2 linked regions of the Pseudoduganella dura genome follow. The protein of the gene in region 1 interacts with the protein of each later gene in a pairwise test. Links are inferred from orthologs where the notes say so. Each region holds a gene or a part of one and is shown on either strand. Other genes may lie near its edges.

Region 1 (8,190 bases):
CATCCTGGCGCGTTTCGTGCCAGTGGTGCGTACCTTCGCGCCGTTCGTGGCCGGCGTATCGGACATGACGTTTGCCCGCTTCCAGTTCTATAACATCACCGGTGCGCTGGCCTGGGTGGTGTCGCTGTGCACGGCCGGCTACTTCTTCGGCAACATGCCGCTGGTGCGCGACAACCTGACCACGATCGTGCTGATCGGCGTGGGCGTGGCGATCGTGCCGGTGGCGCTGGGCGGGCTGTGGAAGATGAGCCGCCGCATGCTGGGCCGTTGAGTTCAATCAGGGAAAATTACCCTCAAGTTTTTCCGTACGGCATCCGTTAACCGGGGCATCTCTGTTTTTTTTGCCTCGGAGTAACATGCGCAAGCTGATTGCCCTTACCGCGTGCTGCCTGGCCTTCGGCCTGGTCAGCGCGAACGAATCCCGCCCCCGGATCGCCGGGGTGGAGCCGTCGTCGCCCGCGCGCGACGACGCGATGGGTATCGGCGATCCGAAAGCCAAGCCGGGCAAGCCTGGCCGCAAGCTGTCCGCGCGCGAGCTGGAAGAGCAGGCCGAGGCCGAGCTGTCCGCCAGGATCGCCGATCGGCTGGCGCAGATGAAGGCCAGCCAGGCCGCCCGCTTCGCCGCTGCCGCCAGGGCGCGCAAGGCAGCGCAAGCCAAGGCGAGCAAGACTGCCTACGCAGCGTCGCTGCCGCCGCCGCCGGCCAATGGCACCTTCTGGACCTACGAAGGCGAATTCGGCCCCGCCAACTGGAGCAAGATCAACGCCGCCTGGAACAAGTGCAACGGCGGCGAGCGCCAGTCGCCGATCGATATCCGCGACGGCATCAGGGTCGACCTGGAACAGATCGCGTTCGACTACCGTCCGTCGGGCTTTACCGTGACCGATACCGGCCACACCGTGCAGGTCGCGCTGGGCGCCGGCAATTTCCTCTCCGTGGCCGGCCGCACGTACGAACTGCAGCAGCTGCACTTCCACCGCCCGTCCGAAGAGCGCGTCAACGGCAAGACCTACGAGATGGGCATCCACCTGGTGCACAAGGATATCGAAGGCCGCACCGCCGTGCTGGCATTGATGCTGCAGCGGGGCCGTGTCCAGCCGGCGATCCAGACCGTGTGGAACAACCTGCCGCTGGAAAAGAAGGACACGTCCGCGCCGTCGATCGTGTTCAACCCGAACGACCTGCTGCCCGAACGGCGCGACTATTACACCTACATGGGTTCGCTGTCCGAGCCGCCGTGCACCGAAGGCGTGCTGTGGCTGGTGATGAAGGAGCCGCTGCAGGCATCGGCCGAGCAGATGGCGCTGTTCTCGCGGCTGTATCCGCTGAACGCGCGGCCCGTGCAGGCCAGCGCGGGGCGCATGATCAAGGAGTCGCAGTAACGCGTTCATGCCTGTCGAGCCCGTGTCATGGGGCCAGACCCCATGACACAGGCTCGACAGGCGATCAATTTCTCCTGGTGGGAAAATTTCAGGGCGCAGCGATGCGCCCGTTTTTTCAGGACTGTGCGGTGATGGTATGCACGCCGGTCCATTCCGCGCCGGCGGCCAGCGGCTGCTGGTCCACGCGGGCAGGCTCGATGCAGACGAACCGCTGCCATTCGTCGTCGTGCAGGTCCGCCAGCTTCGCGGCGGCCTCGGGCCCCGGGTTCCACACGACGAATTGCGTGAATCCTTCCTGCTGCAGGCGCAGCGTGCCGGTACCCGGCTGCAGCGTCACTTCGGCCGGGGCAGGGTAGATGTTGTCCAGCGGCGGGCCGAAGTGCAGCGGCGATTCGTCCGGCAGGCCGGCCAGCACCGTGCGCGTGAATTCGTCCACCTGGAAGTAGGTGTGCAGCGCGCAGGCGAAATCGAACGGCTGCCCGCCGGTGTTGCGCACGTGGTAGCGCATTTCAAGCGCATCGGGTTGCAACGTGAAACGCAGCGCCAGCGCGAACGCATGCGGCCAGCCCTGCGCCAGGCTCGCGGGCACATCCTCGTGGGTGAGCAGGAATTCTACCCAGGCAGTGGTGGCGTCCTGGCCATGGTCGCCGAGGCGCCAGTGCGACAGCCGGGCCACGCCGTGGCGCTGGCCGGGGCCGCGCGTGGAGAATTGGGGGAAGATCACCGGCACGCCACCGCGGATCGCGGCGCTGCCGTCGCGCGGCGATGCGTCGCTCATGAACAGCCGCTCGCGGCCATCGGCCGTTTTCCAGGACGCCAGGTGCGCGCCATACAGCGCGATGGTGGCCTGCGCGCCGTCCGGCGCGGAGATGGTCACGGCCGGAAGCTGGCCGAACAACGTCGATTGCATGCAATGGTCCTCAGGTCAGCCGGTTCTTGGCGAGCGGCGGGTTCTTGGCGAAGTACGCGCGGATGCCTTTCACGATGGCGTCCGCGATCTGGTCCTGGTAATTGTTGTCGAGCAGGCGCGCTTCTTCTTCCGGATTGGAGATGAACGCGGTCTCGATCAGGATCGATGGAATGTCCGGCGCCTTCAGCACGGCGAAGCCGGCGCGTTCCACGGCACCGTTGTGCAGCTTGTTGATGCCGCCGATCTGCTGCAGCACGGCCTTGCCGACCTTCAGGCTGTCGTTGATCTGCGCCGTCGTCGACAGGTCGAACAGCACGCTGGCCAGTTGCGGATCGTGGCCCTTCGTATTGGCGCCGCCGATCAGGTCGGCCTGGTTTTCCTTGTTGGCCAGCCAGCGCGCCGCCGACGAGCTGGCGCTCTTTTCGGACAGCACGAACACCGACGAGCCGCGCGCCGACGGCTTGATGAACGCATCGGCATGGATCGAGATGAACAGGTCGGCATCGACCTTGCGCGCCTTTTCCACGCGCACGTTCAGGGGCACGAAGAAGTCGCCGTCGCGCGTGAGCATCACGCGCATGTTCGGGTGCTGCTCCAGCTTGGCCTTCAGGCGCTTGGCAATCGCCAGCACGATATCTTTTTCGCGGCTGCCCCGCGAGCCGATCGCACCGGGGTCCTCGCCGCCGTGGCCGGGGTCCAGCGCGACGGTGAGCATGCGCACCAGCCTGTCGGTGTTTTTCGGCGCCTCCGGCTTCGGCGGTTCCGTCTTTGCGGCAATGTCCGGCCGCGGCACGGCTTCGGACGGCACGCCGGGCGCGGGAATCCGGTTGTCCGGCAGCGGCAGGCCCGGGGCGGGATGCTGTTCGGCCAGCGGCGGCTGGCCGACGGGCGTGCCATCGCTGGACCATTCGCCTTTCTCGATCATCGCCGCGATCGGGTCCACCTCGCGCACCGGGTACAGGTCGAAGATCAGGCGGTGCTTGTATTCGCCCACCGGCGCCAGCGTGAACACCTGCGGGCGGATCTGCGCCTTCAGGTCGAACACCAGGCGCACCACGCCGGGCCGGTTCTGGCCCACGCGCACCTGCTTGATGTACGGGTCGTTCGACTGGACCTTGGCCACCAGCGATTTCAGCTCGGGATTCAGGTCGAGGCCTTCGATGTCGACCACCAGGCGATCCGGATCCTTGACGATGAAATGCGATGTCTTCAGGTCGGAATCGTTTTCCAGCGTGACGCGGGTGTACTCGTCCGCCGGCCAGACACGAACGGCCAGGATCTGCGCGGCGCGCGCGGGCAGCGGGGCCAGCACCGAAAGCAGCAGCGTGCCGCCGGCCTTCAGGAGGATGCGACGGCGGCGGCCCTGATCGGCCTGGGCGGGGATCAGAGGATCTGCGGGAAGTGGAGGCGTTGCAGGCATGAATTACCTAATGCGGAGAACGCCTGCAATTCTACATCACGTCCCTCGCCCGCAACGTTGAGTATCACGCGCAGGTCCGGCGGCGGCAGCACGCCTTCGGCCTTTTCCGGCCATTCGACGATGCAGATGTTGTGCCCGTCGAAGTCTTCGCGAAAGCCCGCATCGAGGAATTCCTCCGGGCTGCCCATGCGGTACAGGTCGTAATGGATGACGTTGACGTCCTGCCCGCCGAGCGTGACGCGGTAGGGTTCGGACAGCGTGTAGGTCGGGCTCTTCACGTGGCCCGTGTGGCCGGCCGCGTGCAGCAGCGCGCGGGTGAGCGCGGTCTTGCCGGCGCCGAGGTCGCCGTGCAGGTGGATCGACAGGCCGGGCAGCAGGGCGCGGGCCAGCGAAACGCCGAGGGCGGTCGTGTGGCTTTCGTCGCGCAGGTGGGCTTTCATGTTCGGGATCGCATAAAATGGTGGATTGCTGCCGCCATTGTACCGACGAATGTCTCTTTCGCCTGAAGTGTTGTCCTCGCTGGCCGCCGCCGTCAAGGAATGGGGGCGCGAGCTCGGCTTCGCCGAAGTGCGCATCGCCGACATCGACCTGGCCGCGGCGGAGCCGGGCCTGCAGGCGTGGCTCGATGCCGGCATGCATGGCGAAATGGAGTACATGGCCGCCCATGGCATGAAGCGGGCCCGCCCCGCCGAACTGGTGCCGGGCACCGTGCGCGTGATCACGGCGCGGATGAACTACCTGCCGCCTTCGCAGGATGCCGACTGGCGCGCGCGCGAACGCACCCGGCTGGAAGATCCGAACGCGGCCGTCATCTCGGTGTATGCCAGGGGAAGGGACTATCACAAGGTGCTGCGCGCCCGGCTGCAGCAACTGGCCGACCGCATCGGCAAGGAGGCCGGCCAGTTCGGCTACCGCGTGTTCACCGACTCGGCGCCGGTGATGGAATTGCCGCTGGCGGAAAAGTCCGGCCTGGGGTGGCGCGGCAAGCACACGCTGCTGATCAACCGCGACGCCGGCTCGATGTTCTTCATGGGCGAAATCCTGGTCGACCTGCCGCTGCCCGTCGATCCGCCGGCCGAGGCCCACTGCGGCGGGTGCAGCGCCTGCATCACGGCATGCCCGACGGGCGCGATCCTCGGTCCCGGCCGCCTCGACGCGCGACGCTGCATTTCCTATCTGACGATCGAACTGAAAGGCGCCATTCCCGAAGAACTGCGGCCGTTGCTGGGCAACCGCGTCTACGGCTGCGACGACTGCCAGACCGTTTGCCCATGGAACAAGTTCGCCCAGCGCGCCACGCTGCCGGACTTCGACGAACGGCATGGCCTGGGCAGCGCCGGCATGATCGCGCTGTTCGGCTGGAGCGAAGAGGAATTCAACCGCAACATGGAAGGCAGCCCGATCCGACGCATCGGCCATGAACGGTGGCTGCGCAACCTGGCTGTCGGCCTTGGCAACGCCGCCGCGCTCGGGCGGCGCGGCGATCCGGCCATCGCCGCCGCCTTGCAGGCACGGCTCGATCACCCGTCGGAACTGGTGCGCGAGCACGTCGGCTGGGCACTGGCCCAGCACAGCTGAGCCGGCAGTCGCTCACGGTCGCGCCAGCCACTGGTTGCGCCGCCGGGCCGCGACCAGCAGCACGATGGCAGCGGCGCCCCAGGCCAGTACGGCGACGATCGAACCCTCCACCCCATAGCCCCCGCCGCTGAGCCATTCGGGGCCGCTGGCACGGACCTGGATCCAGCCGTTGGCCGGGTGGCCCGAGACGGGGATCGAGAACACGGCATCGAACAGGTAGTTCCACGCGAAGTGCATGCCGATCGGCACCCACAGCCGGCGCGTGGCGATGTAGCCGGCGGACAGTGCCGCGGAAGCAACCGCCGTGGCCAGCACGCCGAGCAGGCTGATGTGTTCACTGGGCAGGTGGGCGGCGATGAAGAGCAGCGTCGATACCGCCAGCGCCACCGAGGTGCCCCACGATTTTTCCAGCAGCCGGAACAGCACGGCGCGGAACAGCAGCTCTTCCAGGAAGGCCACGAACACCTGTTCCGGCAGCGGCTTCAGCAAGGCGCTCCAGTGCGCCATGCCGGTGTACGTGTAGATGCTGCCGGCCAGCAGCAGCACGCTGCAGGTGGCCATCAGCAGCGCGCCGAGTCCCAGGCCCGCGAACAGCTCGCCCCTGGCACCGGCCAGCGACAGTTCCGTCACGTCGCGCTTTTCGATCTTGCGCACGTACAGCCGGTAACCGGCGACGATCGCGCACGCGGCCAGCAGCAGCGGCCAGCCGGACCGGTAGGGCTTCGGCACGATTTCGGAGAGCCCCAGCGTCACGGCCATCGGTACGAGAACCGACAGGATAGCCAGCAGCGTCCGCACGAACGCATTGGCCAGCAGGCGGCGGCCAAGCGAAGGCCGTGGGGATGGCGACGATGCCGGAAACGGTGCGGTATTCATGGTTTCTCCTGGGTTGTTTTCTCGTGACTGCCGTGCGTGAGGCTGCTGCGCGCGGCACGGATGCGTGCGCCGAAGGACTGGCGTTCGAGGGCGGCGATGGCCTGCGCCAGCGCTTCGGACAAGGGGTGGGGCATGTCGGCGTCGAGGCTGGCGGCAGCGGCGGCGGTGGCGGCCCAGCAGCGCTGCAGTTGCGGCAGCAGCGCGCGCCCGCGATCCGACAAGCGCACCAGCTTCTGCCGCGCATCCGTCGCCGACGGCATCGTCGCCACCAGGTCTTCCTTCAGCATCAGCGCCACCGTCTGCGTGGCGGCCGGCTGCGTGATGCCGGCCGCTTCGGCGATCTGCCCCACGGTGCGCGGCGTGCCTTCGGCCAGCGCCCGCATCACCGGCGTAAAACGGGGGCGGTAATCGATGCCGGCTTCCTCGTAGGAGGCGGCCACGGCGCCGTCGAGCAGTTCGATCAGGTGGCGCAACTGGGTTCCGAGTCCTTGTTTCATGCGGCGATCATACACCCATTTATATAAGTGCTTATGTATTATTTTTGGGGAGATTTTTCGAGTTCACTTCTGTACGGAAATTAAAGTTCAGTTACTTCATGCTTTTTCGCCGTACGGCATTGAACTGCCTCGACGGTGATCAAGCTGCCGCTGCCGGCTCAACCCTACCATTACCTGCGGGGCAGGCCGCGTCTTCGGCGCTGCGGGATCATCACATGGAGGCGCAATGGGTCTCATCGACAAGAGCAAGCACTGGTACAACCTGTATCGCCAGTATGTGCCGGCCAGCGTGCTGTACCACCGTCACCATTTCACGGTACTGCACCTGCCCCGGCACGACGGGGCGGTGCTTCATGCCTGCCGCGATGCCTGCCTGCGCCACGTGCTGAGCGTGGCGTGCAACCACGTCGCGTGGTATCGCGCCACGGTCCGGCTGTCGCCCGCGGCGCTGGCGAACGAGCCGCCGCTGGCGCTGTTGCGCGAATTCCCGTACCTGACAAAGGCCGACGTGGCGAGCCACCAGGCCGAGTTCCTGCATGACGGCCTCGATCCGCGCTTCCTGAACTACGTCACCACCGGCGGCTCGACCGGCGAAGGGATCGGCATGTGGCGCAGCAAGCGGCTGGCCGATATCGAGAAGGCGTTCCTGCTGCATGAATGGGGGCAGTCCGGCTTTTCCTTCCATCGCAGTTTTTACCTGCGCATGGGCGCGGATGCGCGCCGGCCGGCCGGCGATCCGCCGTTCCGGCGCGTCGGCAATGTGCTGTTGCTGTCGCCCTATCACATCACGCCAGCGCACAAGCGGACCATCGTGGACACGCTCAACCGCGAACGCCCGCGCTTCGTGCATGCCTATCCCAGTGCCGCCGCGGCGCTGGCGGACCTGCTCGGCCCCGGCGATCTCGACTTTCCCGTGGACGGCGTGTTCCTCGTATCGGAACCGGCAACACGCCAGCAGCTCGGCGCGATCGGCGGCCTGTTCCGCTGCCCGATCTCGATCAGCTACGGCCAGTCCGAACGCGTCAATCTGGCGTTCGCGCATTACCACGAAGGCGACCTGACCCCATACCGCTTCGATCCCCTGTATGGGGTGACGGAAACGCTGCCGCACCGGGATGGCCGCACGGAGATCGTCGGCACGTCGCTGTGGAACGACGTAATGCCGCTGATCCGCTACCGCACCGGCGATTTCGGCAACGTCGATGCGGAAGGCCTATGCCCCGCCATCGACGGGCGCGAGCAGGAATTCCTGATCGACCGCCATGGCAACCGCATACCCGGGCTGTCGGTGATGCCGGATCCCGGCTCGTGGCAGTTCGTGCGCCTGTACCAGATCCGGCAGGAAGCGCCGGGAACGATCCGCCTGGCCGTGGTGGGCAAGCAGGGCCGGCTCACCCCCGAACAGAAGGCTTACCTGCTGGACGAGCAGCACCGCCGCCTGGCCGGCTTTTTCGATCTCGACCTGGTGGAGGTGGCGGACATTCCGCTCGCCGCGAACGGCAAGCGCAAGCTGGTCGATACATCGGG
Region 2 (5,632 bases), 3.4 Mb from region 1 along the record:
GGCTGGCACAGCCGCTTCAAGACCTGGCTGCGCCGCTTCAACGGCGTGGCCAGTCGCTACCTGGCCAATTACACCGGATGGCAACACGTGCTCGACGCTGCCGAACTGGCACTGCCGCTGCAGTGGCTTCGCGTGAGCGTCGCAAGGATCAAACGCTAAAGACCAGTTTGCTGAAGAAGTTCCGTGCCTTGAAGCAATGCACAGTTAATGCGAACAGCGCCAAAGCAAAAAAGCCGCGGATCTCGCGATCCGCGGCTTTTTCACTGTATCCGGTAGAGTGGTGCCCACGGAGGGACTCGAACCCCCACACCTTGCGGCACATGGACCTGAACCATGCGCGTCTACCAATTCCGCCACGTGGGCACTGCTGACTCGTTTTTCGCTGCGCTGTACTGCAACGAGGCACGCATCATAACGGCCGGGACGCCATCGGGCAAGTGGTATTTATGCTTTTTGGGAAATATTGTCACCCGGCCCTGGCATGCGCCCGTAGATGGAGCGTACGCGAACAGCGCCAATGAAAAAAAGCCGTGAATCGATCGATTCACGGCTTTCTGTCTGGACCTGGAAAGGCCCGGTATCCGGTAGAGTGGTGCCCACGGAGGGACTCGAACCCCCACACCTTGCGGCACATGGACCTGAACCATGCGCGTCTACCAATTCCGCCACGTGGGCATGCATCACAACTCTTGCATCACAACTTACTGCATCATAAACAACGCTTGCAACTGCTGTTATGATAGTGCCTTGGAGAGTTTTGCGCCAGATGAACTTTCATTCCACGCTGCACATCGACTCTTTTACAGCTCCCCGCATCGCTGCGAGAGACCGGATTATAGAGCAAGGCTGGCGAATGTCAAAGGGCAATGTGAGGTGCTCCGTGCGCACACTCGATTGGGCTATGTTAGGCAAACCGCCGCACCTCCGGTACACTACGCTGCCACCTTTCCATCACGATCATCCCACTAATAAGATCAAAGAACAGTTTTGAACCAGACGATCCATACCATCCCAAGCCGCGAGGAAATCCTCGGCATCTTCCGCAGCGCCAATGCGCCGCTCGACCTGCGCACGCTTTCCATGTCGCTCGACGTGAAATCCGAATCCCAGGAGGTGCTGACGCGCCGCCTGAACGCAATGGAGCGCGACGGCCAGATCCGTTCCGACGGCAGCGGCTTCTATGTACTGGCCGACCATTCCGGTTTCGTTTCGGGGCGCGTCAGCGCGCACCGCGACGGTTTCGGTTTCGTGATTCCCGACGAACCGGGCGACGACCTGTTCCTGTCCGAGCGCGAAATGCAGAAAGTGCTGCATGGCGACAAGGTGATGGCAAAGGTCACGGGCTTCGACCGCCGCGGCCGTCCCGAAGGCACGATCGTCGAGGTGGTGCAGCGCGGTAACACGCACATCATCGGCCGGTTGCTGAAGGATAACGGCGTGTGGATCGTGGCCCCCGAAGACAAGCGCATCGGCCAGGACATCATCCTGTCCGGCTCGCCCGGCAAGGCCAAGAGCGGCCAGATCGTCAGCGTCGAGCTGACCGAGCAGCCGGGCCGCTTCAAGCAGCCGGTCGGCCGGATCGTCGAGGTGCTCGGCGACATGGACGATCCCGGCATGGAAATCGAGATCGCCGTGCGCAAGTTCGGCGTGCCGCACGTGTTTTCCGACGGGGCGCTGAAGCAGGCCGGCAGGCTGCCGGACGTGGTGCATGAAAAGGACTGGGGCGAGCGCGTGGACCTGCGCGACGTGCCGCTGGTGACGATCGACGGCGAGGATGCGCGCGACTTCGATGACGCCGTGTATTGCGAGCAGGTGAAGGTGGGCCGCACCAATGCGTTCCGCCTGATCGTGGCGATCGCCGACGTGTCGCACTATGTGAAGCCGAACGATGCGCTCGATACCGATGCGCTCGAGCGCAGCACGTCCGTGTACTTCCCGCGCCGGGTGATCCCGATGCTGCCGGAAAAGCTGTCGAACGGGCTGTGCTCGCTGAATCCGGCCGTCGACCGCCTCACGCTGGTGTGCGACGCCGTCATCACCGCCCAAGGGGAGATCAAGGCTTACCAGTTCTATCCGGCCGTGATCCACTCGGCCGCGCGCTTCACGTACACCGAAGTGGCGGCGATCCTGTCGAACACGAAGGGCCCGGAAGCGGCCAAGCGCGCGCACCTGGTGCCGCACCTGCAGGACCTGTATGCCGTCTACCACGCGCTGCTCAAGGCGCGCCTGGAGCGCGGCGCGATCGATTTCGAGACCACCGAAACCTATATCGTCTGCAACCCGGCCGGCAAGATCGAGAAGATCATCCCGCGCACCCGCAACGATGCGCACAAGCTGATCGAGGAATGCATGCTGGCCGCGAACGTGTGCGCGGCCGACCTGCTGCTGCGCCACAAGCACCCCGGCACCTACCGCATCCACGCCGCGCCGACCAAGGAAAAACTGACCCAGGTGCGCGAGTTCCTGAAGCAGGTGGGCCTGACGCTGGCCGGCGGCGACACCCCGGTGGCCGGCGATTATGCCGAGCTGATGCGCAAGATCAAGGAGCGCCCGGACGCCAGCCTGCTGCAGACGATGCTGCTGCGTTCGATGCAGCAGGCCGTCTACAGCCCGGAAAACATCGGGCACTTCGGCCTGGCGTACGAAGCCTATGCGCACTTCACCAGCCCGATCCGCCGCTACCCGGACCTGCTGACGCACCGCGCGATCAAGGCGATCCTGCAGGGCAAGAAGTACGAGCCGAAGGTGGAAGACAAGAGCCTGCTGAACACCACGATCTCGAACGCCACGCGCCGCCAGCAGGTAAAGGACAAGGCTGCCGGCAAGGAGCCGAAGGCCGCCCGCGACCTGACCGTGTGGGATGCGCTGGGCGTGCACTGCTCGGCCAACGAACGCCGCGCCGACGAAGCGTCGCGCGACGTGGAAGCCTGGCTGAAGTGCTACTTCATGCAGGACAAGCTGGGCGAGGAATTTTCCGGCCTGATCACCGGCGTGACCACGTTCGGCATCTTCGTGCAGCTTGACCAGCTGTTCGTCGAGGGCCTGGTGCACATCACGGACCTGGGCGCCGACTACTTCCAGTACGACGACGCCCGCCACGAACTGCGCGGCGAGCGCACCGGCAAGCGCTACCAGCTGACCGACCGGGTCACCGTGCAGGTGGTGCGCGTGGATCTCGAAATGCGCAAGATCGACCTGCGCCTCGCGCCGAGCGAAACCGAAGGCATGGCGGCGCCGGCGGCGCCGCGCGGCGGGCGCAAGGGGCAGGCGTTCGAGGACGACGGCTTCGGCGACGAAGGCGGCAAACCGCGCCGCGGCAACACGCGCGGCGGTCCATCGCGCAATGGCGCGGGCGGCAAGGGTGGCGGCGGTGGCGGCGGTGGCGGCGGCAAGGGGGCCGGCCGCGCCTTCGCGCAGGACAGCGCGCCGCGCAAGGTTGCCGACGAAGCCGTTTCGCCATACAAGGGCAAGGCGAAACGGGGCGGCAACGACGATGTGGCCGAGCCGGTAGCCGCCGCTCCGGCCCCTTCCATTTCGCTGCTGCCGCAGTTCGACTTCGAAGCGAAGCCGAAGGGCCGCGCCAAATCCACCGCGCCGGCCAAGGGCGGCAAGACCCAGACGGCTGCGGGCTCGGCCGCAAAGCCGGCAGCCGCCGGTGCCGGCAGCAAGACCCGCAAGAAACGCTGATTTTTCGCGCCGCGGCAGCCGCCGCGGCGCATCCTCCGGCGAACCCCGTTCGCCACATAAGAACCACGTACCATGTCCAAGAACAAAATGATTTTCGGCTTCCATGCCGTCACCTCGCGCCTGCGCCATGAAGCATCGTCGGTCGAAGAGATCTTCGTCGACGCCACGCGCGACGACCGCCGCATGAAAGACCTGGTCGCCAACGCCAAGGCGGCCGGCGTGCGCGTGATGCCGGTCGACTCGGCCCGCCTCGACAAGATCGTCGGCACCCGCCGCCACCAGGGCGTGATCGCCTTCGCTTCGCAGCTGGCGCTGGCCCGCAACCTCGACGAGCTGCTCGATGCGATCGAAGGCCCGCCGCTGCTGCTGGTGCTCGATGGCATCACCGATCCGCACAACCTGGGCGCCTGCCTGCGCGTGGCCGACGGTGTCGGCGCGCATGCCGTGATCGTGCCGAAGGACCGCGCGGTCGGCCTGAACGCCACCGCGGCCAAGGTGGCCAGCGGCGCCGCCGAGACCGTTCCATACATCACCGTCACGAACCTGGCGCGCACGCTGCGCGAGCTGAAGGAGCGCGACATCTGGCTGATCGGCACCTCCGACGACGGCGAGAAGGGCCTGTACGATGCCGACTTCACCGGCCCGACGGCGCTGGTGATGGGCTCCGAAGGCGAAGGCATGCGCCGCCTCACGCGCGAAACCTGCGACATGCTGGTCAGCATCCCGATGTTCGGCTCGGTCGAGAGCCTGAACGTCTCGGTCGCTTCCGGCGTCTGCCTGTACGAAGCGCGCCGCCAGCGGATCGCCAGGGAAGGCTGACAAGGTTTCCGGCTGCCAGGCCGTCACCCGGCTGCCGGCCCGGGCCATCGCGCATGCGGGCGGCCCGGGCAGGCATTCGTCGCCATCCATCGCTGCAGCAAGCCCAGCCTGCACACTGCCTGCCGATGCGCTACCATCGAGCTACCGCCCCCGACTCCGTGCAACCATGTTCCGCCACCTGCGCCAAGACATCCGCAGCATCATCGAACGCGATCCCGCCGCCCGCAGCGCCTGGGAGGTGCTGACGTGTTATCCGGGCCTGCAGGCGATCATCGCCCATCGCGCGGCGAACTGGTGCTGGCGCCATGGCCTGAAATGGCCGGGGCGCTTCATCGGCTACCTGGCGCGCATCGTTACCGGTATTGAAATCCATCCCGGCGCCACGATCGGCCGGCGCGTCTTCATCGATCACGGCTTCGGCGTGGTGATCGGTGAAACCGCCGAGATCGGCGACGACTGCACGATCTACCAGGGCGTCACGCTGGGCGGCACGTCGCTGTCGCCGGGGACCAAGCGCCATCCCACGCTCGAGCGCGGCGTGATCGTCGGCGCGGGCGCCAAGGTGCTGGGCGGCTTCACGGTGGGCGAGTACGCCAAGGTGGGGTCGAATGCCGTGCTGCTGAAACCCGTGCCGCCGGGCGCCACGGCCGTCGGCAATCCGGCCCACATCGTGCGCAAGCACGACGGCCATGCGGAGCGCCTGTTCGCGGCCTATGGCGTGACGCCGAACGGCGACGACCCCATGTCGAAGGCGCTGCACGGCCTGATCAACCATGCGGCGGCCCAGGAACAGCAGATCGAACGCATCGTCGCGCTGCTGAAGGCGCATGGCATGCATAGCGGAGAAATCGATGCGGTCGGCAAGGCCGACCCCGCGCAATTGAACAAGCTGGTCGATTAAGGAAAATCATGACAGACGTAGCAAACAATCCGGCAGGAAATGCCCCCGCGCCGGACGCGCAGACCGATACGCTGGACCCGTTCGAAATCCGGGTGCTGGCCGTGCTGGCCGAGAAGGAAGCGCTGACGCCCGATAACTATCCGATGTCGCTGAACGCGCTCACCAACGGCTGCAACCAGCTGTCGAGCCGCGACCCGGTGATGCAGATCTCGGAAGACACGGTGG

What was found. The genes of interacting proteins can lie anywhere in the genome.
Region 2: the proteins of tsaE (region 1) and rlmB interact in binary tests that used the Escherichia coli proteins (3 or more experiments, as listed by UniProt). The link is inferred for Pseudoduganella dura from one-to-one orthologs.

The regions. Positions count from the first base shown.
Region 1 is NZ_WNWM01000002.1:4,125,109-4,133,298, forward strand. Bases 2,415-5,205 are described here. They hold tsaE (tRNA (adenosine(37)-N6)-threonylcarbamoyltransferase complex ATPase subunit type 1 TsaE), read right to left. Parts: upstream 4,153-5,205; coding sequence 3,676-4,152; downstream 2,415-3,675. Other genes in these bases: GJV26_RS18105 (N-acetylmuramoyl-L-alanine amidase), read right to left, coding at 2,415-3,712; queG (tRNA epoxyqueuosine(34) reductase QueG), read left to right, coding at 4,202-5,205. Outside these bases: GJV26_RS18090 (VTT domain-containing protein), read left to right, coding at 1-271; GJV26_RS18095 (carbonic anhydrase), read left to right, coding at 357-1,382; GJV26_RS18100 (D-hexose-6-phosphate mutarotase), read right to left, coding at 1,498-2,292; more of GJV26_RS18105, read right to left, coding at 2,303-2,414; more of queG, read left to right, coding at 5,206-5,290; GJV26_RS18120 (CPBP family intramembrane glutamic endopeptidase), read right to left, coding at 5,303-6,166; GJV26_RS18125 (MarR family winged helix-turn-helix transcriptional regulator), read right to left, coding at 6,163-6,663; GJV26_RS18130 (phenylacetate--CoA ligase family protein), read left to right, coding at 6,890-8,190. UniProt on the Escherichia coli protein: Required for the formation of a threonylcarbamoyl group on adenosine at position 37 (t(6)A37) in tRNAs that read codons beginning with adenine.
Region 2 is NZ_WNWM01000002.1:748,801-754,432, reverse strand. What follows is about bases 2,701-5,632. They hold rlmB (23S rRNA (guanosine(2251)-2'-O)-methyltransferase RlmB), read left to right. Parts: upstream 2,701-3,759; coding sequence 3,760-4,506; downstream 4,507-5,632. Other genes in these bases: GJV26_RS03455 (YceH family protein), read left to right, coding at 5,416-5,632; cysE (serine O-acetyltransferase), read left to right, coding at 4,673-5,407; rnr (ribonuclease R), read left to right, coding at 2,701-3,687. Outside these bases: more of rnr, read left to right, coding at 988-2,700. UniProt on the Escherichia coli protein: Specifically methylates the ribose of guanosine 2251 in 23S rRNA.